3 regions of the Polaromonas sp. JS666 genome follow, and region 2 is predicted to be linked to each of the others. Evidence: predicted binding sites of a transcription regulator. Region 2 holds the regulator's gene; each other region holds the start of a gene.
The links. The regulator LexA, encoded in region 2, represses DNA repair genes until DNA is damaged. The targets are predictions, from matches to a motif close to ACTGTATNNNNATACAGT.
Positions count from the first base shown of each region.

Region 1: a site for LexA is predicted at 8,186-8,203, ahead of BPRO_RS15815 (DNA topoisomerase IV subunit B). Genes of this name have one in related genera too.
Region 3: a site for LexA is predicted at 6,456-6,473, ahead of BPRO_RS24945 (LexA family protein). Genes of this name have one in related genera too.

Region 1 is NC_007948.1:3,343,550-3,353,524, forward strand. It holds gene BPRO_RS15790 (circularly permuted type 2 ATP-grasp protein) at 1-929, shown strand, start outside; gene BPRO_RS15795 (transglutaminase family protein) at 989-1,939, shown strand; gene BPRO_RS15800 (RidA family protein) at 2,170-2,637, shown strand; gene parC (DNA topoisomerase IV subunit A) at 2,665-5,019, opposite strand; gene BPRO_RS15810 (lytic transglycosylase domain-containing protein) at 5,191-6,045, opposite strand; gene BPRO_RS15815 (DNA topoisomerase IV subunit B) at 6,111-8,090, opposite strand; gene BPRO_RS15820 (IS1595 family transposase) at 8,208-9,179, shown strand; gene BPRO_RS15825 (MFS transporter) at 9,309-9,975, shown strand, end outside.
Region 2 is NC_007948.1:3,109,383-3,119,357, forward strand. It holds gene BPRO_RS14680 (MotA/TolQ/ExbB proton channel family protein) at 142-780, shown strand; gene BPRO_RS14685 (ExbD/TolR family protein) at 908-1,336, shown strand; gene lpxK (tetraacyldisaccharide 4'-kinase) at 1,400-2,431, shown strand; gene BPRO_RS14695 (Trm112 family protein) at 2,412-2,594, shown strand; gene kdsB (3-deoxy-manno-octulosonate cytidylyltransferase) at 2,623-3,390, shown strand; gene adk (adenylate kinase) at 3,576-4,232, shown strand; gene BPRO_RS14710 (asparaginase) at 4,284-5,234, opposite strand; gene lexA (transcriptional repressor LexA) at 5,375-6,079, shown strand; gene BPRO_RS14720 (hypothetical protein) at 6,229-6,597, shown strand; gene BPRO_RS14725 (D-2-hydroxyacid dehydrogenase family protein) at 6,791-7,798, shown strand; gene BPRO_RS14730 (3-hydroxyacyl-CoA dehydrogenase) at 8,391-9,908, shown strand.
Region 3 is NC_007949.1:79,320-89,294, reverse strand. It holds gene BPRO_RS24965 (ATP-binding protein) at 1-2,819, opposite strand, end outside; gene BPRO_RS24960 (hypothetical protein) at 3,108-3,530, opposite strand; gene BPRO_RS24955 (hypothetical protein) at 3,732-4,526, opposite strand; gene BPRO_RS24950 (Y-family DNA polymerase) at 4,715-6,013, opposite strand; gene BPRO_RS24945 (LexA family protein) at 6,024-6,443, opposite strand; gene BPRO_RS24940 (ATP-binding protein) at 6,594-7,781, shown strand; gene BPRO_RS30980 (GFA family protein) at 8,245-8,742, shown strand; gene BPRO_RS24930 (hypothetical protein) at 8,821-9,570, shown strand.

The DNA of each region.
Region 1 (9,975 bases), 230 kb from region 2:
CCCGCATGGCCGTGAGCAATGCCCTGGTGCTCGACACCGTGCCACCGGCGACGCAAGCCCGGCGCGTCTTTGAACGCGCCCTGATCGCCAGCCTGGCCGACACCGAGCAGGCCGCCAGCGTGGGCTACAACCTGCGAGCCCTCAAGAGTGCTGCCTCGGCCGTGCGCGAGCGCCTGTCGCAGGAACAGTGGCACGTGATCGTGCGCACGGAGGCCGACTTCTTTCATCATTGCAAGGCATTCAGCGGCGCCGGTTCACAGAGCCAGCAGCAAGGCCATTTGAATGGGGTCCATCACGCGTCGGAATATTCCTCGGTCGAGGCGCTCAGGGCCCTTGAATCCCTCAGCGGCTTCCTGGCCGCCATGACGGGCGCGCAGACCGACCGCATGACGCGCGACGACGGCTGGCGGCTGCTGAGCATAGGCAGGATGCTCGAGCGGCTCTATACGCTGGCCGCCGCGCTGGTGCATGGCTTTGAAACCGGGTCCGTCTTCGAGGAGGGTGGCTTTGGCGCCATCGTGTCCCTGTTTGACAGCACCATCAGCTTTCATGCGCAGTATCAGCAGCGACGCGACATTCCCGCCCTGCTCGACCTGCTGGTGCTGGACCTCGACAACCCGCGCTCGCTGGGCTGGGTGGTGCAGGCCCTGCGCGGGCGCCTGGCCAAACTGGCCAGCAGCACGCCGGTCGAGTTACCCGACCTCGCCGAGGATTTGCCCGAACCGGGCAACTGGGTGCTCGCCGACCTGTGCGGCAACGTTGAGGGGGCCGAGGGCGCAACCACTGAAGCCTGCGGCGATGCCCCTGCGTGGGCGCCGCTCATCGGACTGCTGGAGCAGTGCTGCACCGAAGCGCTGGAACTCTCGGATACCATCAGCCGGCGTTATTTCAGCCACGCCGCATCGGGCAGCCAAAGCCTGGGCGCATAGGCCGCCCCCCCTTTCCCCCTTTCTCTCCTTTCCTTTCCGTTCCAACAAACCCCGATCCCGTGCTGCTCCACGTCGTCCACGAAACCAGCTACCGCTATACACCTGCGGTTGAAAACGCACACCATGTGGTGCACCTCAAGCCGGCCAGCCGCGGCGGGCAAACGCTGCTGCACTACGCATTGCGCATCGATCCGGCCCCCGTTCAATTGCGCGAGACCGTGGACGTGTACGGCAATTCCCGCAGCTATTTTTCATTGCAGGCGGCGCATGACCGGCTGACGGTCGTGGCCGACAGCGTTGTCTCCACCTCGACGGCCAATCCGCTGCAGTCCCTCCTGTTCGCATCGCCAGGCGCGCGGGCCGACATGCCCTGGGAGCAGGTCCGCGACCAGTTCCGCTATCGCGCCGGAGCAGCCTACGACAGCGCCTCGGAGTTCCTGTTTGCCTCACCGTATGTGCCACTGAACGAGGCATTTACCGAGTTTGCGCGTCCGAGTTTCATGCCGGGCAGGCCACTGCCCGAGGCCGCGCGCGACCTCATGACACGCATTCACACCACCATGACCTATGAGAGCGAAAGCACCGAGGTGAGCACGCCCGCTGTGGAGGCGCTTGAGCAGCGCAAGGGAGTGTGCCAGGATTTTGCGCACATCATGGTGGCCTGCTGCCGCGCCATGGGACTGCCGGCGCGTTACGTCAGCGGCTACCTGCTCACCACACCTCCGCCCGGCCAGCCGCGCCTGATTGGCAGCGACGCCTCGCATGCCTGGGCCTCGGTCTACTGCCCTGGCGTGGGCCAGTGGCTGGACTTTGACCCCACCAACAACCGGGCGCCAGGTGAGGACTACGTGACGCTGGCCACCGGCCGCGATTTTCTGGATGTGTCGCCCATGCGCGGCGTGATCCGGGGCGGCGCGCAGCACATCCTGGACGTAGCCGTCACGGTGAAACCGCTGACGCCCGATGAACTGCGCGCCATACAGGGCGACGCCATCCATCAGGCAGATTGACCGCTGATCAGGGCCTGTTCACCCTACAACGGGAGTGCGTTTTAGGGTGAACAGGCCCTGGCCGGCTTCATCGGCATCCTGCGCTAAGATAAAAAAACAGCGGCAGGCTGCAGCCGCAGGTAATATTGCTATCGTTTTAGCAGCAATCGACGCCTGCTTTCATGCGGCAGCTGGCACGTTTCATCCCTGAAAACTTCACCCCCTGCACATTCCATCCCCCGGAGAACACCATGAGTACCACCCCGCACAATGCCCACGACAAGCTCAAAGCCCTGAACATCACGCTGCCTGCCGTGGCCGTCCCTGCCGCAGCCTATCTGCCCTTTGTACAAACCGGCAACCTGGTGTTCCTGAGCGGCCACCTTGCCAAAAAAGACGGCAAGGTCATCGTCGGCCAGTTGGGCAAAAACCTGAGCACCGAGGAAGGCAAGGCCGCGGCACGCGCCGTTGCCATCGACCTGATGGGCACGCTGGAAGCGGCCGTCGGCCTGGGCAAGGTCAAGCGCATCGTCAAGCTCATGAGCCTGGTCAACTCGACCAGCGACTTCACCGAGCAGCACCTGGTCACCAACGGCGCGAGTGAATTGCTGGGAGAAGTGTTTGGCGATGCCGGCAAACACGCCCGCAGCGCTTTCGGCGTGGCACAAATCCCGATGGGCGCCTGCGTTGAGATCGAGCTGATTGCCGAGGTGGCCTGAGCTCACTCAGGCGCCCCACAGCAAGACTTATTCCACCCGGACAATACCCGTCGGTTTGAAGCCCAGGTCGGCCGCCTTGCCTTTGCGGGCACGCGCCGCACGGGCATTGTTCAGGCTACGGATCTCCAGAGTCTCCTCCCGCGCCTTGCCACCGCGCCCGATGCCTTCGATCTTCACGCTGCGGGTGTAGGCCGCTGCGCCGGCCAGCGTGTCCTTGGCATCCAGGTCCAGCAGCATCAAGCCGCGTCCACCGGCCGCCTGAAGTTTGAGTTCGGCAATCTCGAAGGTAAGGATGCGGCCACCCGTCGAGGCGCAGGCCACATGCGTAGCCGGGTTGAGCGGGGTCGCGCCCGTTCCGCCCGAGACGTGCGATGGCCGGCACACGGTTTCGCCCTCCGCGCAACTGATGAAGGCCTTGCCGGCCTTCAGGCGTGAGGTCATGTTTTCAACCGTGGCAAGAAAACCGTAGCCGCCGCTGGCGCTGAGGAGCAGCGTTGCGTTGGCAGGACCCGCAAAGTAATGCACCAACTGCGTGCCGGACTCCAGGTCGATCAGCGTCGTGAGCGGCTGCCCGTCACCGCGCGCGCCCGGCAGGGACGCCACCGGGACAGAGTAAATACGGCCGCGTGAGCCAAAGGCCAGCAGGGTATCGACGGTACGGCATTCGAACGTGGCGTACAGGCCGTCGCCCGCCTTGAAGGCAAAGCTTGCAGCGTCGTGGCCGTGGCCCGAGCGGGCGCGCACCCAGCCCTTGGCGCTCACCACCACCGTGACCGGCTCGTCCAGCACCTTGACTTCGAGCACAGCCTTTTTCTCGGCCTGGATCAGCGTGCGGCGCGGGTCGGCAAACTGTTTGGCGTCCGCTTCAATTTCCTTGACCAGCAGCCGGCGAAGCGCCGCCGGGCTGCCCAGGATTTCCTCGAGCTTGCCCTGCTCTTCGCGCAGGGTTTTGAGCTCTTGCTCGATCTTGATGGCCTCAAGCCGCGCCAGCTGGCGCAGGCGGATTTCGAGGATGTCTTCGGCCTGCCGCTCGCTTAACGAGAAGCGGGCGATCAGCGCGGCCTTGGGTTCGTCCGACTGGCGGATGATGGCAATTACCTCATCGATGTTGAGCAGCACCAGCTGCCGTCCCTCGAGGATGTGAATGCGGTCGAGGACCTTATCGAGCCGGTGCTGCGAGCGCCGTTGCACCGTGGCCTGGCGGAACTCGATCCACTCGCCCAGCATCTGCCGCAGCGTCTTTTGCGTCGGCTTGCCGTCGAGCCCGACCATGGTCAGGTTGATGGAGGCAGAGCTCTCCAGGCTGGTGTGCGCCAGCAAGGTATTGATGAGCTCGGACTGCCCGATTCTGCTGGTCTTGGGCTCGAACACCAGGCGCACCGCGGCGTCCTTGCTGGACTCATCGCGCACCACATCGAGCACCGACAGCACGGTCTGCTTGAGCTGCACCTGCTCCTGGCTCAAGGCCTTTTTGCCGGCCTTGATCTTGGGATTGGTCAGCTCTTCAATCTCTTCCAGCACGCGCTGGGTGCTGACGCCGGGAGGCAACTCCTGCACCACCAGCTGCCACTGGCCGCGGGCCAGGTCCTCAATCTTCCAGCGCGCGCGTACCTTGAGAGAACCCCGGCCGGTGCTGTAGGCCGCCGCAATTTCCGCCGTGCTGGAAATGATCTGTCCGCCGCCCGGGTAGTCGGGACCGGCGATCAGCGTGTACAGCTCTTCATCGCTGAGCCTGGGCGTCTTGATCAGGGCGACGCAGGCGTCGGCCACTTCGCGCAGGTTGTGGCTGGGAATCTCGGTGGCCAGGCCCACGGCAATGCCGCTGGCGCCGTTAAGCAGCGTGAACGGCAGGCGCGCCGGCAACTGGCGCGGCTCTTCGAACGAGCCATCGTAATTCGGCGCAAAGTCGACCGTGCCTTCGTCGAGTTCGTCGAGCAACAAGGTTGTGATGCGCGCCAGCCGAGCCTCGGTATAACGCATGGCCGCCGCCCCGTCGCCGTCGCGCGAGCCGAAATTGCCCTGGCCGTCGACCAGCGGGTAACGCTGGCTGAAGTCCTGCGCCATGCGCACCATCGCGTCGTAAGCCGCCTGGTCGCCGTGCGGATGGTATTTGCCGAGCACGTCGCCGACGACGCGCGCGCTCTTGACCGGCTTGGCCCCGCTTGCACCATTGGCGCCGCCAAAGCCCAGGCCCATGCGCGCCATGCTGTACAAAATGCGCCGCTGCACGGGCTTCTGGCCATCGCACACGTCGGGCAGCGCCCTGCCCTTGACAACGCTCAGCGCGTATTCCAGGTAGGCGCGCTGCGCATAGGCGGCGAGCGAGTCCTGGTCAGCAGGTTCGGGGATCGGGGCTACTGCGTCCGGTGTAAAGAGATCCATCTTGAATTTGACTTGGCTGGTAAGGTGGAGTTACGCATGCCGGTACACACTGGTGCGGCCGGCACAGGGCTACAAAGAAATGCAGGGGGAGCCGTTTTTCAGGCCGCCGGGCTGGTGGGTGGCACATCCCGCGCAAACATTCCCGGGCTGAACACAAGGCGCATTGTGACGTCAGTTCTGCTCGGGCTGGACCTCTGGCGTGGCGGTGGACACCACTGTGGGCGGCACCATGTTGCTGCGGCCGGTTGCGCCGCCCATCATTTCCATGCGAACCCGGCCGGGCGACGCCATCATGCTGGGCGGCTTAAGGTGGTTATAGAGCTGCATCACGGTCTTGACGTAGTTTTTGGTTTCAGGGTAATTGGGAATCTTGTTACCGGCTCGCTGCACGGCACCCTCGCCGGCGTTATAGGCGGCAACAGCCAGCTCCAGCTGGCCGGGGAACATGGCAATCAGGTCGCTCAGGTAGCTTGAACCCGCCCGAATGTTCGTCTTGGGGTCGGTCAGCTTTTTCTGGATCGGGGAATTTTTGTCGGCCCTGACGCCATAGCGTTCCGCCGTCGGCGGGATCAGCTGCATCAGCCCCACCGCGCCTTTGGGCGAGACGGCCTGGGTGTCAAAGCCCGATTCGGTGGCGATCAGGGCCTGCAGCAGTTCGTAGTCAATGCCATGCTTGACGGAAGCTTCGCGCAGCAGGTGCTTGACGGCCTTGTAGTTGGGAGACACATCAAAATAGGCGAGCAGCTTGGGCGGCGCAGCGGCCACGCCGGTAGCCCGGTTGGCACCGTTGCCGACTGCCTTGCCGCTTTTGGCAACATCGTTGCCTGCGCTGAAGCTTTCAGCCCCGCGAAAGAAAAGCTCATAGCGCTCATCCAGCCGTATCGCCGAAAAGTGGGCAACGCCCCCGGCATCTACATAGCCCCAGATATCGGCACGGGCCGGAGTGACGTGCAAACCCGCAAGCATCATGACCAGCATGGGCAACAGCAGCGCGCGCCAGCGGGCAGGGCTACGCGGCGCCCGCATCCCCGCCAACGCGCGGGATGCCGATGCCAGGTGCAAAAGTGAAAACAACTTCAGGGGGAAATTCATCAAATATCAATCTCCACGGCATCGCCGTGCAACTCCATCAGTTCGCGCCGCGCCGCAGCCTCGCCTTTACCCATCAGCTTGGTGATCAGGCTCTCGGTTTGCAGAAAATCAAAGTTGCCCAACTGCACGGGCAATAGGCGCCGGGTGTCCGGGTTGAGCGTGGTTTCCCACAACTGTTCCGCACTCATTTCGCCCAGCCCCTTGAAGCGGCTGATGCTCCAGGCGTTCTCTCGCACGCCGTCCTTGCGCAACTTGTCCAATATGGCGGTCAATTCACCTTCGTCCAGGGCATACACCTTGGACGCCGGCTTCTTGCCGCGGGCCGGCGCATCCACCCGAAACAGCGGCGGGCGCGCCACATACACATTACCAGCTTCAATCAGTTTGGGGAAGTGGCGAAAAAAGAGGGTCAAAAGCAGCACCTGGATATGCGAGCCGTCAACGTCGGCGTCGCTGAGGATGCAGACCTTGCCGTAGCGCAGGCCGCTCAGGTCCGGCTTGTCATGGGGGCCATGCGGATCGACCCCGATGGCCACGGCAATATCGTGGATTTCCGTGTTGGCGAACAGCCGGTCACGCTCGACCTCCCAGGTGTTGAGCACCTTGCCGCGCAGCGGCAGGATGGCCTGGCTTTCCTTGTCGCGCCCCATCTTGGCACTGCCGCCCGCCGAGTCGCCCTCGACCAGGAAGACCTCGTTGTGTGCCAGGTCCTTGCTTTCACAATCGGTCAGCTTGCCCGGCAGCACGGCCACGCCGGAGCCCTTGCGTTTTTCAACCTTCTGGCCAGCCTTCTGGCGGGTTTGCGCAGCCTTGATGGCGAGTTCGGCCAGCTTTCTTCCGTAGTCGACATGCTGGTTCAGCCACAGCTCCAGCGTGGGGCGCACAAAGCTCGACACCAGCCGCACCGCATCGCGCGAGTTCAGGCGTTCCTTGATCTGACCCTGAAACTGCGGGTCCAGCACCTTGGCGGAAAGCACATAGCTGGCCCGGGCAAACACATCCTCGGGCAGCAACTTGACGCCCTTGGGTAGCAACGAATGCAAATCGATAAAGCTCTTGACAGCAGTGAACAAGCCATCGCGCAGCCCGCTCTCGTGCGTACCGCCGGCACTGGTCGGGATCAGGTTGACGTAGCTTTCGCGCATGGGCTGACCGTCTTCGGTAAAGGCCACACACCACTGGGCGCCCTCACCCTCGGCAAAACTGTCGTGCGAGGCATCGGCAAAGCCCTCGCCTTCAAACATCGGAATCACCGGATCGGCAGTGAGGGTCTGCATCAGGTAGTCGCGCAGGCCGCCTTTGTAGGCCCAGGTCTGCGTTTCTTTGGTCTTCTCGTTGGTCAGCGTGACAGTCACGCCGGGCATCAACACGGCCTTGCTGCGCAGCAAATGCGTCAACTCGGCCATGGGCAGAGCGGCAGACTCGAAGTATTTGGCGTCCGGCCAGGCACGCACGGAAGTACCGCACTTGCGGTCGCCTTCAGCAGCCTTGCGCAACTGCAGTTTTTCAATGACATCGCCACCTGAAAACACCAGCCGGGCGACCATGCCTTCGCGGTAAGACATCACTTCAAGCCGTTTTGACAAGGCGTTGGTGACGCTCACCCCCACGCCGTGCAGGCCACCCGAGAAGCTATAAGCGCCGCCCTTGCCCTTGTCGAACTTGCCGCCGGCATGCAGGCGGGTGAACACCAGCTCGACCACCGGTGCTTTTTCTTCCGGGTGCAGGCCAAACGGGATGCCGCGGCCGTCATCTTCCACGCTCACCGAGCCGTCGGTGTGCAGCGTGACCTTGATCTTTTTGCCATACCCGGCCAGCGCCTCATCAGCCGAGTTGTCCAGAACCTCCTGGATGATGTGCAGCGGGTTGTCGGTGCGCGTATACATGCCCGGCCGTTGCTTGACGGGCTCCAGGCCCTTGAGCACGCGGATGGAGCCTTCGGAATATTCGTTGCTTGCGGTAGATAGTTTGTCGGCCATGGCTGATGAGGAAATTGCGGCAATTGTAGACCGGGCCGCAAAAGTAACTGTATGAATATAAGGGGTATCCGCTTAGCTCCAGTGGAGTCGGATATACTGGATAAATACCCAGTTATTATGCCAGTTCCAGCCCAAGACTACCCCCGCACCTGGAGCGAATTCCTCGATTGGTTTTCCTCCGAGGAGGCTTGCCTGTCTTACCTGGAGCGCTTGCGCTGGCCGCACGGCTTCGCCTGCCCAAATTGCGCCAGCATGGCGGCGCCATACCGATCCAGCCGCACGCGATTGATGTGCCAGGACTGTGGGCGACAGACGACCGTGACCTCGGGCACCATCTTTGACAAGACCCGTACGCCGCTAAAGGTATGGCTGGCGGCGGCGTGGTATCTCACCAGCCAGAAGCAAGGTGTCAGCGCCCTAGGCTTGCAGCGGGTGTTGGGGCTGGGCAGCTACCAGACGGCCTGGACCATGCTGCACCGCTTTCGCTGTGCCATGGTGCGCCCGGATCGGGAACGCCTGAAAGGTCTGGTCGAGGTGGATGAAACCTACCTGGCCATCTCGGACCGACAGCAGCCCATCTCTGCCGTGGGTCGCAAGAGCCGCACCAGCAAAGTACTGGTGGTGATGGCCGTGGAGATACTGCAGCCCAAAGGATTTGGCCGGATTCGTCTGCACCGCATCGCCAATGATTCTGACGAATGCGTGGTGCCGTTTGTCCAGCAGTCGGTGGAGCCCGGCGCCCAGATTCGCACTGACGGCTCGGCCGCCTATCGTTCGCTCAGCGAGCTGGGCTATGACCATGAGCGCACGGTCATGCTGGGCTCGGATGTTCCTGCCCATGTCTCCATGGCAGGGGTGCATCGGGTGGCCTCACTGGTCAAGCGCTGGATCCTGGGCACGCACCATGGCTCGGTCCAGCCCGAGCATCTGGATGCCTACCTGGATGAGTTTGTCTTTCGCTTCAATCGCCGCACTTCGGGCTCTCGCGGGATGCTGTTTTACCGGCTGCTGCAGCAAGCCGTTGTCACGAAACCCGTGACCTATCAGGACATCACCCGAACAACACAGGACATGGTGGAATCGGTCTAGTGGAGCTAAGCGGATACCCCTTATGAATATACAGCCATACTAACCGAACCCGCCGGGTCGAACGGTTCCGCCTCGCGGCGCACCGCCCGGCCGCCAGCACCTCGTGGACATTTTCGTTACAGTCTGCCCATGGCTTCCAACCCCTCTCCTTCCTCCGATTCTGCGACCTATTCCGTCCAAACCCTGTCAATGCTCCAGGTGCTGGCCTGCGGCGCGGCGATTGTCACGCTGTCCATGGGCATACGCCATGGTTTCGGCCTCTGGCTTCAACCCATCACCCAGGCGCAGGGCTGGACGCGCGAGACCTTCGCTTTTGCCATTGCCGTGCAGAACCTGGCCTGGGGTGTTTTTGGCATCTTTGCCGGAATGGCGGCTGACCGCTTTGGCGCTTTCCGGGTGATTGTGGGCGGCGCGCTGCTGTACGCCCTGGGCCTTGTCGGCATGGCGCTGTCGCCCACGGGCCTGCTGTTCACGCTGACCGCGGGGGTGCTGATTGGCGCGGCGCAGGCGGGCACAACCTACGCGGTGATTTACGGCGTCATCGGGCGCAATATTTCCTCGGACAAGCGCTCCTGGGCCATGGGCGTGGCAGCGGCCGCAGGCTCGTTTGGCCAGTTTTTGATGGTGCCCATCGAGGGCTTCCTGATCAGTAGCCTGGGCTGGAAAGAAGCGCTGCTGGCCCTGAGCATTGCAGTTTTGATGATCGTGCCCCTGGCGCTGGGGCTGCATGAGAGCGGCTTTGCGAGCGGCAAGCCGGTCAAACGCGAGCAAACCATCGGGCAGGCGCTGCGGGAAG
Region 2 (9,975 bases):
CTCACAAAGTTATCCACATGTTCTGTGAGTTAAGTCTTACAGGAACGCCATTTTTGAAACAGGTTTGCGGGCCACACATAAAACAGCGGCCCGGATTTGGTGGGCCATAATCCAGACAAATTATTTGCCTGGAGATGTGCATTGTTTTCGATCATACAAGCCGCAGGCTGGCCGATATGGCCTTTGCTTGCCTGCTCCGTCTTGGCGCTTGCGCTGGTCATTGAGCGTTTTACCAGCCTGAAAACCCCCAAGGTCGCGCCGCCAAGACTGCTTGACGAAGCCATCACGGTCTCCCGTTCCGCCGTACCGGCGCCAGAGGTGGTGTCGCAACTGGAACAAAACTCGGTTCTTGGCGAGGTGCTGGCCAGCGGGTTTCGTGCCCTGAACGCCAACCCGCGGATCAGCGAGGACGATTTGCGCTCCATCCTGGAGGGAGCCGGTCGCCAGGCAGCCCACAAGCTGGAGCGTTACCTGGCCGCCCTGGCCACCATTGCCTCTGCTGCGCCCTTGCTGGGACTGCTGGGCACCGTCATCGGCATGATCGAGATTTTCGGCGCCCAAGCTGGTGCCGGCGGCGTCAGCAGTTCCGGCGGCGGTAACCCGGTGCAGATGGCGCAGGGTATCTCGATCGCCCTGTACAACACCGCATTCGGGCTGATGGTGGCCATACCATCCCTGATTTTCTGGCGCTATTTCCGGGCCCAGGTTGACGGTTACCTGCTCACGATGGAGCTGGCTGCGGAGCGCTTCGTGCGCCACCTCAATACGCTGCGGAAATGAATATGGCCCCCACGCTTGCCACTGCGTGTGCTGCGCTGCCCCCCGAGGGGGCTGAACTTGCTCGGGGCGGCCCTTCGCTGCGTTCAATGGCCCCCACGCTTGCCACTGCGTTTAAAGGGAGCCCCTTATGAACTTTCGCCCTCACCCGCATGATGAACCGGAGATCAACCTGATCCCCTTTATCGACGTGTTGCTTGTTGTGCTCATCTTCCTGATGCTGTCGACAACCTACAGCAAGTTCACCGAACTGCAGGTAAAACTACCGGTAGCCGACGCTGAACAGCAGCGCGACTACCCCAAAGAGGTGATCGTCGCAGTCAGCAGCGATGGCCGCTACATGGTCAACAAGACCCTGGTGGAAGGCCGCGGGATCGGGGTGCTCGGTGCGGCACTGGTCGAAGCGGCCAAAGCCGGCAAGGACAGCATCATCATCATCAGCGCCGATGCCAGCGCCACGCACCAGGCGGTCATCACCGTCATGGAAGCGGCCCGCCGCCAGGGGCTGACGCAGATCACCTTTGCCACCCAAAGCAGCGCCATGGCCGGCGCGAAATAGATTTCCGGGCTCTTGCCGGCTCTTCCTTAACCGGCTCTTCCTTAACAACATGGCGAGAAACGCGTGAAAAACCTCCTGTTGAGGACCTGGCTCACACGGGGTTGGCTGGCTCGTCTGCTGTGGCCGCTGGCGCAACTCCACGGCCAGGCCGTACGCCTGCGCCGCGCCTTGTACCGCAGCGGCATTCTCGAATCCTGTCGTTTTGGGGTTCCCGTGATCGTGGCCGGCAATGTCGTGGCCGGTGGTGCAGGCAAGACGCCACTGGTGATGGCGCTGGTCCGGCATTTGCAGGCACAAGGCCTGCAAGTCGGCGTGGTGTCGCGCGGCTACGGACGGTCCAGCCATGAAAGTCTTGAGGTGAGCATCGGAACACCAGTGGCCCAGTCGGGTGATGAACCGGCCCTTATAAAGCGCGCAACCAATGCGCCTGTTTTTGTCGCCAAAAAAAGAGCGGATGCCGTGCGCCGGCTGCTGGCGACATACCCCTCCACGGCCGTCGTGGTGTGCGACGACGGCTTGCAGCACTACGCCCTTCAGCGAGATATTGAAATTGCCGTGTTTGACGACCGGGGCGTGGGCAACGGCTGGTTGCTGCCGGCTGGCCCACTGCGCGAACCGTGGCCAGGGCGCAGGCAGCAAGGCCTTGACCTGGTGCTGCACACCGGCCTGAAGCCGGCTTTTGAAGGCTTCACCTCCGGCCGGCAACTCGCCGACCATGCCATCGCTGCCGATGGCAGCCAGATCGCGTTAACCGCGCTGCGGGGCCGCACCTTGGTGGCACTGGCCGGCATTGCCAATCCCGAAGCCTTCTTTGCCATGCTCAGGGCACGCGGCCTGGTGCTGGAGCAGACCTTGTCCTTGCCGGATCACCACGATTTTGGCGCCGGCGATCTCGCGGCCTGCGCAGGCAAGACCGTGCTGTGCACCGAAAAAGATGCCGTCAAGCTGTTTGGCAAGCCGGGCCTCGCCTCCTTGCAGCTTCTGGCCGTTCCCCTGGTGTTTTCGCCCGAACCGGCTTTTTTTGCGGCGCTTGATGCACTCCTGGCGCCTCTGCTTTCTCAATTACCATCAGGCCATGGATACCAAACTGCTTGAATTGCTGGTCTGCCCCGTGACGAAGGGCCCGCTGGTCTACGACCGTGAAAAACAGGAACTCATCTCCCGCAGCGCACGGCTGGCCTACCCGGTACGCGACGGGCTGCCGGTGCTGCTGGAAAGCGAAGCCCGAACCCTGACCGATGAGGAACTGGGTCTGTGATGTTTGCCAATTTCCTGCCCGCATGAGCATGCGCTTCACTGTCCTCATCCCGGCCCGCCTGGCTTCCACGCGCCTGCCCAACAAACCGCTGGCCGACATGGGCGGCGCACCCATGGTCGTGCGGGTGGCGCAGCGTGCCATGCAAAGCACAGCTGCCCGCACGGTGGTCGCGACCGACAGCACCGACATCATCGACAAATGCGCGGCGTTTGGCGTTGCAGCGGTACTGACCCGTGCCGACCATCCCAGCGGCAGCGACCGGCTGGCTGAAGCCTGCACCGCACTCGGCCTGGCTGACGATGACATCGTTGTGAATGTGCAGGGTGACGAGCCCCTGATCGACCCGGCCCTGATCGACGCGGTGGCGCGCCTGCTCAATGAACGCCCTGACTGTGCGATGAGCACGGCGGCGCATTCGATTGACCAGATGGCTGACCTGCTCAATCCCAATGTGGTCAAGGTGGTGCTGGATGCGCGCCAGACCGCGTTGTACTTCAGCCGTTCGCCCATCCCCGCGGCACGGGACTTTGCCGGCAAACCCTGGTGGGAAGATGGCGAAAAGGGCTGCAAGCTGCCCAAACCGCTGCGCCACGTCGGCATCTATGGCTATCGCGTCGGCTTCCTGCGGCAGTTTCCCACCCTGCCCCAGGCCCCGCTGGAGCAACTGGAGTCGCTGGAACAGCTGCGCGCGCTCTGGCATGGCCACCGGATTGCCGTGCACATTACCGATGAAGCGCCCGGCCCCGGTGTGGATACGCCGGAAGACCTGGCCAGGGCACGCCAGTTCTTTCCATAGCAGCCCGATCAGCCTGCACCGGCTGTGTAAGCTGCCGTCAGGGGCGTGCATGCTATCCTTGCACAAGAAACAGGCGTGAGGTTTGCGTGACGTGCCCCTCAACACCTGACAAGCAGCCCATGGAGATACCGGCGCGCCGGACTCCCGGGTTGCCTTCCTGAATTCATAAAAATCCGAGGACATCCATGAGACTGATTTTGTTGGGCGCGCCTGGCGCAGGAAAAGGGACGCAAGCGACCTTCATCTGCCAAAAATACGGCATTCCCCAGATTTCCACCGGCGATATGCTTCGTGCAGCCGTCAAGGCAGGAACCCCGTTGGGCGTTGAAGCCAAAAAAATCATGGATGCTGGCGCGCTTGTCAGTGATGACCTGATCATCAACCTGGTAAAGGAACGTATCGCCCAGCCCGACTGTGCAAAGGGTTTCTTGTTTGACGGTTTTCCCCGCACCATTCCCCAGGCCGACGCCATGAAAGCTGCCGGCGTGAAGATCGACTACGTGCTTGAAATCGATGTGCCTTTTGAAGCCATCATCGAGCGCATGAGCGGGCGCCGCTCACACACGGCATCGGGCCGCACCTACCACGTGAAATACAACCCGCCCAAGGTCGAAGGCAAGGACGACGTCACCGGTGAGCCGCTGATCCAGCGCGAAGACGACAAGGAAGAGACCGTGCGCAAGCGGCTGGAGGTGTACAGCGCGCAAACCCGCCCCTTGGTGGAGTACTACTCAAGCTGGGCAAAAACTTCGCCCCAGGCAGCCCCCAAATACCGCGCCATCAGCGGCATGGGCGGTGTGGATGAGATCACCGAAAGAGCCTTCCAGGCCCTGTCAAGCTGAGGCGACCCGAAAGGCCTTCGGGCCATCCTGAAGACGGCATGGCGCCGGGCCTCAGCCCAGCAAACGAAGCATCAGGTCTATCCGCGCCTTCACCGGACTCAACCCCTGCGAATCGGGAATGAGATCACCCGGTTTGGGCAACACCCGGCCATTGGGGCAGCGCGTTGCGCGAACCACGCTGACGCCGGCGGCCTGCGCCTTGAGCAAAGCAGCTTCCAGTGCCTGATGTACGGTGCCGTTGCCCGTAGTGGCGACAACCAGGCCCCGGACGCCTTGCTGCATAAGGGCTTGCACCACGGCGCCACGGGCACCGGCGTGACTCATGACGATTTCAACATGCGGCCAGTCCGTGGCGTCGTCGAGGGCTGCCATTATTTTCGTGGCGTCCGGCGCCCGGCTTGCGTCAGCTTCAGGCCAATTCCTCAATAACCTCAGGCTACCCTCCTCGACATAGCCCAGCGGGCCCGCGTCGCCCGAACTGAACGCGTCCACCTGGTAGGGATGCACCTTCTGCACGTCCCGCGCAGTGTGGACGGAGCCAGCGCAGACGGCCACCACCCCTTTCGCCCCGGAGTGCCGGGCCACGGCCACGGCATCGAGCACGTTCTGCGGGCCGTCCGGTACCAGGGCCGTTGCCGGGCGCATGGCACAGGTCAGCACCACCGGCTTGGCGGGACCGCAGACTGCCTGTAAAAAATACGCGGTCTCTTCGAGCGTGTCGGTGCCGTGGACAACAACGATCCCTGCGACATCAGGCTGCGCCAGAAAATGGTTGACGCGTCCGGCCAGTTTCGCCCACACGGCAAAGCTCATGTCCTTGCTGTCAAGCTGCGCAACCTGCTCGGCGATCAATGGGCCGGCATCGGCCAGCCCGGGAATCGCCGCCACCAGCTGCTCAATACCGACTTCCGCCGCGGTGTAACCGATATTGTCCGAGGCCGAGGCTGCGCGACCGGCAATCGTGCCGCCGGTACCCAAAATCACAATGGTTTGACGATTCATATGGAGGGACTTGCGTTCTTTTAAAAACTGGATGAAAATACAGTTACTGGATATTAAAACAGGTCACTACAACAGATGACGCACGCGACAACCCCGGGTTGCCCGGCGCACTCAACCTGAGAAACCAAGGAGTCCTGGTCATGAGCATATTGAACGATTTTTCGCACTTATCCTCCGAAGGTCCCAAGCTCACGGCACGGCAGCAGCAAATCCTGGAATTGATCCAGAGCGCCATCACCCGCACCGGCGCGCCGCCAACCCGCGCCGAAATCGCCAACGAATTGGGCTTCAAGTCTGCCAACGCCGCTGAAGAGCACCTGCAAGCCCTGGCCCGCAAAGGCGTGATTGAACTGGTCAGCGGCACCTCGCGCGGCATACGCCTGCGCAGCGATACCTTGCGCTCCATCCACGAATCCAGAGTCAAACAGTTTTCCCTGCCGTTGCAAAGCCTGGCCCAACTCGCCCTGCCTCTGGTGGGGCGGGTTGCTGCTGGCAGCCCGATTCTCGCGCAGGAACACATCGAGCAGACCTATTATTTTGAAAGCAGCCTGTTCCAGCGACAGCCCGATTACCTGCTCAAGGTGCGTGGCATGAGCATGCGGGACGCCGGCATCATCGACGGCGATCTGCTGGCCGTCAAGCAGGCCAAGGAAGCCAGGAACGGCCAAATTGTCGTGGCCCGTATCGGCGACGAAGTGACGGTCAAGCGTTTTAGGCGCACCAAGCATCTGATTGAATTGTTGCCTGAGAACCCGGACTTCAAAACCATTGTGGTCGAGCCCGGCGAGCCCTTCGAGCTCGAGGGCCTGGCCGTCGGTTTGATCCGCAACACCATGCTCATCTAGTCAACCCCTTTCCGGCCGCGCGACAGGTGGCGGGCGTTTGGTCATTGATTGACCAACACCCTGGCGTTGCGGCCCCACTGGCGATTAGCCAGTCCGAAATCCTGCCTGTAAACATTGGGGTGCAAGCCCCTCTAATTCAGGAGTTCATCATGGGAATCGTCAGTTTTTCAAATTCACCCGTGCTCTCGGTTTTACTCGCCCCCATGCAAGCCTTGGCGGCGTGGTTTGTGACTGCGCAGTCCGCTTCAGACCCGTTTGCCACCCCAGCTCGCGCCCGGCGCGCACCTCACCAGCTGGCCGTACCCTTCAAGCCCGGCAGCATTCCCTCCCGGCGGCGCGCGGCCGCTGCACATGCCGCGGCAGCAAAAACCTCCGGCTCCAGCCGCTTGAAGGTGGTGCGCGAGTTTGACGCTGCCGTCGGCCCTGCTTGCGCTGGCCGCATGGTCATATCGGGTCGCATGTCTGATGTCTGTGCAGAACTCGAGCGCATGGCTCAGCGCGAGACCGCAGTCCAGTAAAGCGTGCTTACCTTCGAGCCGGCCCAATCCGCTGGCCATGGTGGTGCCGTGGCGCCGTGGTGCAGCGGCGCAATGCACCCACTGACCCCTTGAATAGCCCGGGCAGGGGGACAGGTTGCCTTCCGATACAAGTTGACGGCTTTCGGGCGCCCCTGTCCGAAGGGAAGAAAAATCTTGCAGGCACAATATCGGCATGAATATTGTGATCCTCGATGACTACCAGGATGCAGTGCGAAAACTGAACTGCGCCGCGAAACTGGACGCCTACCCTGCCAAGGTCTACACCAACACGGTCAAAGGCATAGGCCAGCTGTCCGTCCGGCTCAAGGATGCCGACGTAATCGTGCTGATTCGCGAACGAACCCAGCTAAACAGGCAGGTGATTGAAAAACTCCCCAAACTCAAGCTGATTGCCCAAACCGGCCGCGTCGGTAGCCATATCGATGTTGCGGCCTGCACCGAGCGCGGCGTTGCGGTGGCGGAAGGCGTGGGGTCACCAACCGCACCTGCCGAGCTGACCTGGGCGTTGGTGATGGCCGCGATGCGACGCATTCCCCACTATGTATCGCACTTGAAGCACGGCGCCTGGCAGCAAGCTGGCCTCAAGGCCGCATCCATGCCCCCCAATTTTGGTATTGGCTCAGTCCTCAAGGGCAAGACATTGGGCGTCTGGAGCTACGGCAAGATCGGACAAATCATTGCAGGCTATGGCCGGGCGTTTGGCATGCGCGTGATCGTCTGGGGCCGGGAAGCATCGCTGGAGCGGGCGCAGGCTGACGGTTTTGAAATTGCCGACAGCAAAGCCGAATTTTTCGAACAAAGTGACGTGCTCAGTTTGCACCTGCGGCTGCATGATGAAACACGCGGCATCGTGACCCTCGAAGATCTGTCGCGTATGAAACCAACGGCCTTGTTGGTCAATACCTCACGGGCCGAGCTGATCGAGCCCGAGGCCCTGATTGCCGCGCTGAACCGCGGACGCCCGGGACTGGCGGCTGTTGATGTCTTTGAGTCCGAACCCATTTTGCAAGGCCACGCACTGCTGCGGCTGGAAAACTGCATCTGCACGCCGCACATAGGCTATGTGGAGCAGGACAGTTATGAAATGTATTTCGGGGCGGCCTTTGACAATGTCGTGAACTTCATCAAGGGAACCCCGACGAACATCGTCAACCCCGGTGCGCTGCAGGTACGCCGCTGATTTTCCCTGATGCCGGGCACCACCGGCTACGGTAAAGCTCAGCAAGGCTGCACCCACACAGGCGATCCGCAGTCGGATGCAGCTACGCGGCTCGGGCTGCCGGCCAATTCTGCGGGAAGTTCCCAGGGTCGATGCCTAACCGTTCGGTTCCACGCCGGGCGTGGATTTTCAGCGCACTGTCGGGCCGGCTGGGCCGGCTGAAATGCCGCGAAGGTCCAACGATCCTAGAAACAGCAGTTGACCGCTCGCAAACTTTAGGAAAGCCGCATGCCCACTGACTTTCCCCTCTTCGATGGCGTTTACCTTCTGGGTGACAGCGCTATGCGCCCGGTGGCACCATGCCGGGCGCGCCATGCTGCGTTGTCACGCCTTGCCTGGCACGCCGATCACGGCGCACTCGGACGCGTCCGACTGCCGTTTCCAGGATGATCAAACCCGACCAGGCGGCCCGAATCCGATGCACGGCTCGACGGTGCGTCAGCAGAATTTCGTCGCTATCTTCATCGCGCCAGCCAGCCCGGCCAGATTGATATCAGCCGCTGCGGCGTCTGATACGGTCGCAATGCCGGGCCCTGCGTAATAATCCATTTCCATGAAACCAATTTACAAAACCGTTGGCATCGTTGGCACGGGTGCCATGGGCCGTGGCATTGCCCAGATTGCGGCGCAAGCCGGGAGTGTCGTCAAGTTGATGGACAACCAGGCGGGCGCGGCGGAAAAGGCGCGGGAGGCCATCTGCGCGCAGTGGGACAAGCTGGTGGAAAAAGGCCGGATGGAAACCACCGCTGCGACCAGCCACAAGGCCAGCCTTCTGACGGCCGGCACGCTGGCCGATCTGGCGGACTGCGATCTGATTGTTGAAGCCATTGTGGAGCGGCTGGACGTCAAGAAAGCCCTGTTCGCCGAACTCGAGACCATCGTGTCGGCGCAAACCGTGCTTGCCACCAACACCTCGTCGCTGTCCGTGACCGCCATTGCGGCCGCGCTCAAACACCCGGAACGCTTTGCCGGCTACCACTTTTTTAATCCCGTTCCGCTGATGAAGGTGGTGGAGGTCATCGCCGGCCTGAAAACTGATGCGGCGGTGTGCAGCGCACTGGCCGACTACGCCCGCCAGATGGGGCACACGCCGGTGCAGGCCCAGGACACTCCCGGCTTCATCGTCAACCATGCGGGGCGGGGCTATGGCACCGAAGCGCTGCGCATCGTCAGCGAAGGCGTGGCTGATTTCGCCACCATAGACCGCATCCTGCGGGACCAGGCCGGCTTCAAGCTGGGCCCCTTCGAGTTGATGGACCTGACCGCGCTGGACGTATCGCATCCCGTGATGGAGTCCATTTACCACCAGTACTACGAGGAAGCGCGCTACCGCCCCAGCGTGATCACGGCGCAGCGGCTGGCAGGCGGCATGCTCGGCCGCAAGACCGGCGAAGGCTTTTACCGCTATGCCGACGGTGTGATGCAGCTTCCGGCCGAAGCACCCGTACCCCGGGTCGCCGAGATGCCGCCGGTCTGGGTGTCACCCAGAGCGTCCCGGCGCTCGGAGTTGCTGCAATTGCTGAAAAATCTCGGCGCCAAGATCGAAACCGGCCAGTCCGCATCGCCCCAGGCCCTGATGGTGGTGGCGCCCCTGGGATTTGACATCACCACGGTGGCCGTGGTGGAGCGGCTGGACCCGGCGCGTACCGTGGGTATAGACATGCTGATTGATGACGCGGCGACCCGGCGGCGGGTCCTGGCCACCAACCCGGCCACCCGCACCGACATGCGCGACGCCGCCCATGCCCTGTTCGCCCGGGACGGCAAGGCGGTGAGCGTGATACGGGACAGCGGCGGATTTGTCACGCAGCGCGTCGTGGCCACCATCGTCAACATTGCCAGTGATATCTGCCAGCAAGGCATCTGCAGCCCGAAAGATCTTGAAACCGCCGTGACGCTGGGGCTGGGCTACCCGCTCGGGCCGCTCGCCATGGGCGACCGCTACGGGCCCACCAACGTGCTGGAGGTGCTGTTCAACATGCAAACCGTCTATGGCGACCAGCGCTACCGCCCTTCCCCGTGGCTGCGCCGCCGCGGCGCCATTGGCCTGAGCCTGATGCATGAAGAGTGAGACACCCCCTTCGGATGCTCACTTCGTGTAGCACCTTCCCCCCTCCAGGGGGCGGCGCCTGCGGCCT
Region 3 (9,975 bases), on a different replicon from region 2:
TTGACCAACTCATTGCGCAGAGAACGGTTGTCCTTTTGCAGCTCGTCTGCCTCGGTTTCCATTGCGCTGCGCCGGGACTTGATGGAGTTTTCGAGGTCAGGCACGCTCCAGTCCACATGCAAATGTGCCGGCACGTGGTCCAGGAAGTCCTTGAGACCATGTGTCAGTAAGTCTTCCAGGCGCTGGGCTTCCCGCTTACGGACTTCTATGCTGCGGTCAATGTCATCCAATGTTTGCTTCACCTGTGCCGCCAAAGCATCAGATCGCTCACGCTCCCCCTGCAGCTGCTTGCCCACATCGCGCGCGCGCTGTTCCAGGCGGTCGCGCTCCAGTTTGTCGGATTCCAGCGAAGGAAGCTGCTCGCGGCAGAACTCCCGCCACGCGCTCACCTCATGGCGATTGCGTGCAATGCTGTCGAGCTGGGCCCCCAGCTTCTGAATTGCGGTTTCCAGATCTGAAACCCGGCGCGGGTCGAGTCCCATGCCGGCCAGACTGCGCTCATAGTCGTCCTGCAGGCGTGCCAAGTCATCGTCTTTGCGGGACTGCACTGCCTGCTTCTCGGTTTTGAATCGCAACTCGGCATTCTGGTCGGCTTGGTCCTGGCGATCACGCTGGGCCTTGAAGTCGTCTCGTATGGCCTGACGGGCTGCCTCAATGCCCTGCGAAATGCGCTTTTCCTCGGCGTCCAATGACCGGCTGCGCTCCTGCAAGGTGCTGCGTTCGGCCGTCGCGGATTCCTTGAATGCGCGTTCTTCTTCCAGTACCACCTTGTCCAGCCGCCCTTTCTTCTGGCGTGCCGAATCCAAAGCGGCCTGGGTCAGGGATTCGTGGGCTTTGGCGCCTTCATAGGCTGTTTCAGCCTGCTTGGCCTGGGCGCCGAGCTTCCTCGCCGTCTCCGTGGCCTGCTTGAGTGCGTCCGCGACCTGGTTGGCCTGGGCTTGTTTGCGCTCCAGTGCATCGCGCACTTCCTGCATGTCAAACCATGCCGGCACGTCCAGCTCCTGCACACGGATGCTGACAGGTCCTACTGTGACCGATCCATCGGTGGATACGCCATCCAGGGCATCTGGCGCCAGCGTGGGGTAAAGGTCGGTACGCGCCAGCAAGGCGGGTTCCAGCAGTTTTGCGGTATTGGCCCACATGGACGGGTCACCCCCTCGGATGAACTCCAGCAGGGAGCCTGCCTCCGGGGTCAACGAGGCCTGCAGCTGCTCCATATGACCGGTCAGGTCCTGGGCTTCCTGTTCCAACAGCCGTAGCTGGGCAAGAGACTGGTCAGTGGCACGGCGCGCGGTGTCATGGCCGTCCCGCGTCTTGTTGACTTCACGTTGTGCCTTTGTGAGCTCGTCGGCCCAGCGGGTGGCATCTTCGTCTGCAGCTTTGCGATCAGCCCGGGTTTGTGCCGTGGCCACTGGGTTCTGGAGCTTTTGTCTTACTTCGCCTTCGGCGATGCCGATCTTGACCCGATCGGCCGCAATTTCAGCCAACCTAGCAGGCGTGGCCAGCGCCAGTAGTGCATCTTCCTGCGCCTGATTCAGGGCTTTCAAGCTGACCATCGAGTCGCGCAATGACTGCTGGCTACGTGCGTCGATGTCCGCAATCTGGGTAGAAGCGCCCTGCTCGATGATGCCCTTGCGTTCATCCCGCTTCCTGGTGATGTCGCCCGCGGCTTTGGTCAGTGTGTCGCGCTCACTTTCCTTGGAGGCCTTCTGCGCCTGCAGGTCGGCCTCGGTGTCGTCCAGAACGGCCATCGTTGGAACGTCAATGCGCTCGAAATGAGTTTGCCGGTCCACCGCGCTGGCCACCATGGCGCGTTTAGCCTGAAACGCGCTATCTGCCTGTTCCTTGGTGTTTACCAGCCCCCGAATCGATTCCTGAATGGCATCGTCCTGTTCCTTGAACCGGTTGGTGTGGTCCTTGTGCTGGGCAAGCAGCTGCTCATGCTCGATGTTGGCTTGCCCCAAGGCGCTTTTGACGGCCACGTGCAGGGAACACAGCTCCAGGTGCAGTCCTTTGATCCTTGCCACCCGTTCCTTGATGCGCTGGGCATCAGGCTTGCGTTTGAGAATGTCGGCCAGATGGGCGCGGGCTTCCATCCAGCGGGACACGGATTCCTTGTTCTGCTTGAGTTCGCGCACGTTGGTGGGCTTGACCCCTACCGTGTGGGCATCGGACACACGCTCCAGGACGATGTTTTGCAGGTCGCGGAAGTTGATCCTTTCATTGGCCATGGCCGCTGAAATCTGGTCCAGGTTGTACAGCGCGCGGGGCCCGAGGGAATGCAGTGCCGCCAGGCGGCGGAGCTCAATCCCTTCCTTGGTGGACAGGCGCTCATTGAGGATCACGGCCCGGTACTGATGCAGGCTGAGCCGGCGGGTGACTTCCACACCCATGGCTTCGACGCGGGCCTTGAATTCATCCCGCCCCACGTACTGATTGTTTTCGTCGTAGAAGTAGGTTTCCTGGTAGCCGCCGTGGATGATGTGGAACTGGGGAGCTTCTTCACCAGCGCGGGCATGCATCACTACCGTGCGCAGGTCAGTGGCACTTTCCCGCTCGTACTCATAGGCTACGGCGCTGCTTGGGTCTGGCAGGGTGTAGGTGATCATGCTGGAGCGGCCGGTACCCTTGAGCACCTGGGTTGGGGTGGCTCCATAGAAGATTGGCATCAGCCGCAGGAACGTCGTCTTGCCTACCCCGTTGTCGCCGACTGCAAGGACGCCACCACGGGGGTCAAGCTCCGCGATACGGCCGGACGGCAATCCTCCGTTTGGATTCCTGATATTGATGGCGATGATCCGCCGGAGCTGGTGAGGCATGTCGTCCCTGAAAAGTTAAGTGGCTCTCTATGGGGCCTGTGGAATTCTGCTGCTCGCAGCCCATTCTAGGCAGTGGCCGGCGGCTCCGAGGCAGTATCGGACTGTGTTGCCGGGTCACAGTTCACCATCCGCTTTCCATTCGCTCATAGCGCGCAATGCGTAGGCAACGCATTTATGACCAACGTTTCGTCGTTGTTGCGCAGTCGGTCCGTTCGATTTATCCAATGAAAAAGCCCCCGAACTTGAACAGTTCGAGGGCCTTTCGGAACGTCACCGTTGAGGTGACTTTCAATCGTCAATTGCACATGACGCCAGGAGCGCAGACTCGCGACGCTCACCAGCTACCACGTACTCAATACGAATTTCCACGCGGATTTCTCCAATCGGAAGTTCGACGCCACATTCCGGTTTGTGCTGCTTTGCACGCGATGCGTGCTTGCGGCTCTGCCTGGTCAGTTTGCGCATCAAATCGTAGTAAGCGTATTCACGCTCAAAACGGGCCGCCGCCCGCTGTTCAGCGACGGTGACCAAATGCTCTCGCAGCAGCTCCTTTGTTGCCAAAGGACGCAGCATGGCACGTTCACGCTTACGCGCGATCTTCTTCGCTTGGGCAATTGCTTTCGGCTTGGAAGCCCAGCCCCTGGATCGAGGGTCATTGGAGGACTCGATGTCGGGACTAACATTACGTACGGGGCTGTTGATGATCTTCATGATGTGTCCTATTGGTTAAGGGCACATCCCCATTGGGACGGTGCCCAATGGGTGAAAACTAAAAACAAAGTTGAAGGCTGGCACATGACCAGCAAATTGGCAGTTAGCCAAAGTGGATTCATTCTAGCCATCAGCGCGGAGCTTGTCATTGCTTTGAGAAAGAGACATTCGTTTCCCAGGCAACGATGATCTTGGTGATTGCTAGGTTATGAGCCTTTTATTGTGCTTGGATATAGCGTCCATGATGTCGCGCCATATGCCAACCTGCTCCCATAGGGCGTGTTTACGCAGGAATCCGACGCAGGCAACAATGTTGTTGACTCGATAGCCACCCAGCTCCAAGTCTGGGCTACCTACTGTGGGCGGGAGCGCCTCATCCCATCCTTCCGACGCTGGCCATGGCATCAAATAATGGGTACCGGTGCCATGCATCACTCGAATCCACCCCTGCCCATCTGGCAAGTGGAAATATGCCATGGAGGACATGGGCTTCACCCATCGCCACGGCATGGTCGGCATAGTTATCTGCGACGGCATCTCGGCCGCGCGCATCTGGCGCAGGGCTGCGCTTCTTGCATCAAACAGGGCTTGACGATCCGCAAGCGCTTTGCGGCTGCGTTCCAGGGCCTCAAGCTGCCTTGCCCGGTTGGCTGTTGCCTCCTCATCGAAAAGGGCGATCAGATGAGCAGTGTTTTGCAGCAGCATCTGGCGTTGCTCTTCAGTGAGCCGGCGCCCTGCCCCATTCCCTGAGTATTCGGGTTGTAGGTGTTGCGCGGAACCGAAACGCTTTTCGAAGCAAGTAGAACCCATCACCATGATGTTGCCGCCAGTGGCCACAACATGGATGCGTTTGTAGACACCGTGGCCGCAACCAGGCTCCTGACACTGAACCTTTTGCCCTTCTTCTACCTCGACAATTGCGAGCAGCTTTGCCGTGTTGCCGGTGGCGGTTGCCGCTATCGCTTGGGCGCCGTCTGATGGGTTGATTGAATGCATGAGCTCTTGTTGTGAAGAAAGTTCGTGTATTGAAATTACCACGGACTCTACTTACTTCAAGCCGATCGCCACCTGTCGAATTTGCAATGCCAGAAAGTTTGGACTTTACGGGTCAACAGCAATCCTGGCTTGCCAAGGATTGCGGTGTGAGCTTCATCACCCATTTCGACCTGGCCACGATAGTCTCGTCAGCTTTTCGCAACGGGTATGTCTTCCCAACAAGTGGTGTACCCCGGCGTGCGGCGTTCCTGTTTCATTGACCATGCGCGCCGGTTGCCGCCCAGCCCCGCGCAACCCAGAAGCACCGTTCCCTTGCCAAAGCGCTTATTGAGTTCATCCATGGCCAGCATCAATGTGGAGCGGTCTTGTGCTTCGTCGCCCTCCAAGTCCAGCTCACCTTGCCGGTTTGTGTTCCCTTGCAGGTCCAGCAGCATGATCCCGGCTTTGGCATAGTTGAACCCCTCGCGGTAAATGGCCTGCAGGCCCAGCAAGGCTGCATTCACGATCACGGCGCTGTCGCAGCTGGGGCGGCGCATGGGTACGGTCACCGATCGGCTGTACTGCGTGCACTGCCGGAACGGGCTCGTACGGATGAAGACCAGCACTTGGCCAGCCAGGCTGTGCTGCTTGCGCAGCTTTTCGGCCGCTCTGGACGCAAAGTCGGTTACCGCCTCGGCAAGGTGATGCTGACTGGTGACCGGATGCCCAAACGAGCGCGTGCACGCGATTTCCTGTTTTGGGGCCGGGGCATTTTCCAGTTCGATGCATGAGACCCCCTGCAGCTCCAGCACTGTGCGTTCCAGTACCACGGACCATCTGCGCCGAACCGTCCCTGAATCCATGCGCACCAGATCCAGCACGCTCTTGATGCCGCCGGCGACCAGCTGCTTGCCGATCTGACGACCCACTCCCCAAACCTCCCCCACGTCCGTTCTGGCCATGACCGCCTCAAGCTCACCCTTGCTTAACGCCTCAAGGTTGCACACCTGGGCCAAGTGATCCGGGTAGCTGCCCGGCTTGCGCTCCGCGGTCTTGGCGACGTGATTTGCGAGCTTTGCAAGTGTCTTGGTGGCACCAATGCCAATACCGCACGGTATGCCTATGCCCTGGAGGATGCGGTCACGAATTTTGTGGCCTCGTTCCACCAGGTCACCCTGGACGCCGCCGAGTTCGATAAAGGACTCATCGATGGAGTAAATCTCCTGCCGGGGCCCCATGCCGGCGGCCAGACGCATCATGCGATCTGACATGTCTCCGTAGAGCGCGAAATTTGCCGAATGGGCGACCAGCCCCGCTTCATCGGCAAAGTGCTTGATCTTGAACCAGGGAGCTCCCATGGCGATGCCCAAGGCCTTGGCTTCGTTGCTTCTGGCCACCGCACATCCGTCGTTGTTGCTCAAGACGACGACTGGCACGCCCTCCAGCCTGGGCTGGAATACGCGCTCACAGCTCACGTAGAAGTTGTTCCCATCCACCAATGCATACACAGCGGATACCTCACGCTGTGAACGTCTTGATGCTGCTGGTGACCACTCCCCAGACGCGAATGGTCTGACCGTCTTTTGGCTCGAGATCCGGGATTTCTGGGTTGCCTGACACGAGCTTGACCTGGCCGGCGCGCTTGTAGAGCATCTTGACCAAAAACTCGCCGTCAACGTCGGCGATCACGATATGGCCATCCCGAGGGCGTTTGCGCTTGCGGATTAGCAGCAGGTCGCCGTCGAAGATGCCGAACTTGACCATGGAGTGGCCGCTGGCCATCATAAAAAAGGCGTCTTCCTTGTCGCTCCCGAGCAGGCTGGCCAAGTTCAGGCGCTCGGCGCCCAGATCCTCAGCTGGTGATGGGAAGCCCGCCTTGACTGTGCCCCGGATGCGCTTGACCGGCATCGGCGCATGCGATGCCGCTACTGGCGTCATTGGTGCAACTGTACTGTACATCCATCCAGTATACGATTTTCACTGAAAATTCCTACCTACCCTGGTGGTGGGGGGATCTCGCTTCACGAGTTGACTTTTGCGCATTTTAGTCAATACTGCTAATTATCATATTTGACTAAATCACAGTAAATGGACTACTACCAACGCACCGCCCTCGCCGAGGGTATGGCCAAGCAACTACTGCAGCCTGGCATGCTGGACCAGGGGCTACGCTCTGGGCTCTTCCTTTCCGGGCAACGACGCACCGGCAAGACGACCTTTCTGCAGCAGGACCTGATTCCCGCGCTGGAGGCCATGGGTGCCGTGGTGATCTACGTGGACCTGTGGGCAGATACGAAGGCGGACCCCGCCACCCTCATCCACGCTGCGATCCGCAAGAGCCTGGAAGACCTGCAAAGGCCCACCTCGAGCGTGCTCGTTCGCCTTAAGCGGCTCAAGGGACTCGAGCTGGGCGGTGTGGGGCTTAAGTTTGGCTTCCAGCTGCACGACGTCGGTGGAAAAAACGGGCCAACCCTGGCGCAGGCCCTGACCGAAGTCGTCGACCTAGCCAAGACGGACGTTGTGCTGATTGTGGACGAGGTTCAGCAGGCGCTTGCCGGCGACGATGGCAGCCAGATGCTGCTCGCCATTAAAGCCGCACGCGACGCTATCAACCCGCGGCCAAAAACGCCGGGGCACTTCCTCTTCATTGGGACGGGGTCGCACCGGGCCCAGGTCGCCGAGATGACGCGCCAGCGCAACCAAGCCTTCGTGGGCGCGACGTCGGTGGACTACCCCACCCTGGGCAACGACTACGTCGAGTACGTGCTCATGGGCATCACTGCCGAAGGCGCCAAGACGGTTCCGAGCCTGGCTGTGGCCGTCGAAGCGTTCAGGACGCTCGGGTGCCGGCCGGAAGAAATGAACCGGGCCCTGCGGCAGCTGCAACAGCACGCACAAGAAGATGCCGACAAGTTGCTGCCCGTGATCGCAACCACCCTAAAGAGTGCGGCCGCCGACGTCGAACTGCGCAAGGTGGAAGACCTCGGGACGCTGGCGGCCGCCATCTTCGACCGGATCGCCCGCGCCGGCGGTGATGCAACCGGCCTGTTTGCTGGGGAAGCCCTCGCAGAGTACGCGAATGTCGTCCGCCGCGAGGTGACCGCTGACCAAGTGCAGCGCGTTGCGGAGGAACTGCGTGATGCGAATATCATCATGCGCAAGGGTCATGGCGTCTATGCGGTCACAGACCCGTTCGTGCAGAGCGCCTGGCTGGAACGAAAGGATTTGACAGTCCTGTCGGCACCAGCTGCGGCCGGCACAAAGGAGTTCCCGTAATGAGTGCACCATGATCGTATAAATAAAAGCTGTCAAAAATTCCATAGGGATGACAATTTTTCGAAATCATGTCATTTTTTGAAGAAGAGTGATTCCCGTGTTTTTCTAATAACAAAAGTTGTCACCAATGGTCAGATGCGTACGCTGGAAAATACTGTTCGCAGTTCCAGCCTGTTTTAACCAGGTTGGTGGCAATGAACTCTGAATCCACCAACAGCGCTATGCAGCGAGAGCGGTCTGTCGGCAGTCCCCTCAATTGGGGGATGTTCAAACCACAACGTTTGGTCGAGAATCGTTCCAAATGTGGAGCGAGCCATTTCTTAACAGTTGACGGGTTTGTCGCTATTTTTAATGGAGCAAACAATCCAAGTGAGACAAACCTAAATGCCAGTTTTTGTAGTTGAAGTTGCCACGTTATACCGCATCGCCTTGCGGCAGATAAACGCTATTCGTTAGGTCGCATATGCGAGTTCCAAGCACCCCACCACCGTACACAGGTGCCTGCCTGTGCGGCAAGGTGCAATACGAGCTCACGGGTTGGCCCATCACCTACTACGCGTGCCACTGCACAGATTGCCAGCGTCGGTCCGGTGCAGCCATGCGTCTGGCCATGTGGGTGGAGCGTAGTGCCTTGACGGTGAAGCAAGGGTCGCCGGAGCTACGGACTTTCTCGTTTGGTGAGGGGCGCCACCGCCGAGCCAAGATCTGCGTTGATTGCGACACTCGCCTGTGGGCCGAGCCTGAGGACAAGCCTGAACTGGCGATTCTTCTGCCTGGCACTCTCCACAACCATCGGGAGTTCGAGCCTGTCGCTCATCTATGGACGCGAAGCGCATTGCCGTGGGTGACCATTCCAGCCGGTGCGAAGCAATATGACACCGGGCCGGCCGATCGAATGGAGCTTGTAGTGCTCTGGCGCCAGGCAACGCCAACTGGCTGGAGCGCACAGAATGCGACCTAACCCTTTACTGGGACTTCCTGCCCGGGTTGGCGAGGCGCAAGCGGAGGCCTTCTTCCATGAGGCATAACAGGTCGCTCGGTGACCTCCAACGTCACGCTTCAGGGGGAGCAGCGCAGGATGCGTGAGGATGAGGCTTTCGTCGGGCGCTCTCTCGTGTGTCACCTAGGCGGCGCGAATCGCGTACGACTCGAAGACGGAGAGGATCCGCCCGACTTGGTGCTCGTGATTGATGGGCAGCGCGTCGGGGTAGAGGTCACTCGACTAGCTCAGTTCACCGTCCGCCCCGACGGATCTTTGGGCAACCGGGCCACAGACGACAGCTTCGGGCTGAGGGTGGTTGACGACCTGAATAGCAGACTCGGCCCGCTCTTGCCCGATGATGTAGACGTGTTCGTTCACTTGGAGATGCCCGCTGATAGCGGCGGCCGATTCAGGACAAGGCTCTTTTCCTGGATCCAAGAGATCGTTGCCGCGCCCGAACTCGGATTCGAAGCTGAACGGCGCATCGAAGGTGCGTATGTACGCATCCGGGTCATTCGACGGCGGCTCTCGGAGAAGAGAATCGTTGGTCTTGTTGGGAATGACCATTCTTCTCCCGACGTTGGATTCAATGCGCGACTGCTCTTGGAGGACAGGATCCATACGAAGCACGATATCTGCAAAGACCTTCCTGGTTCGATTTGGCTGGCACTCTTCAATGACTACTGGTTGGCGGATGCGGACTCATACCAGCTTGCATTCAGGGCGCTCCGGCTTCAGCATTGCTTTAAGCGAATTTTTCTCGTGAGTGACAATGGCCATGTCGCAGAACTCCGCGCTGAGGCATAACAGGTCGATCGACGCGGACGTCCTATAGGCGGGCTTCGCCCGCCTATAGGACGCCGGTCATCTCCGACGTTGAACGACTGCTGTCGGCCGCCCCGAATGTCTGGAGTCAGTCTTCAAGAGTCAGTGGGCGGGGTGTTGTGCAAGATTTCGCTTGAATGCCAGGTACAGACTGACTGCCGACTTAGGGCTACCCGAAATGCTCGCTCCATACCCGACATTGACACATCAGCAGCGTGACCGTCAGCAATGTGGCGTCGATATAGATGTTCGCTGCACCTGCACCCGGCCAGAAGCAGTAATTGGCTAATGTCTGCGTTTAGGCGGCGTGCTCAGTGTCCCGCTTGTGGTGGAAGCGAGCATTCACAGAACCACTCATTTTGGGGGACAAATTTGCGGTCACCAATA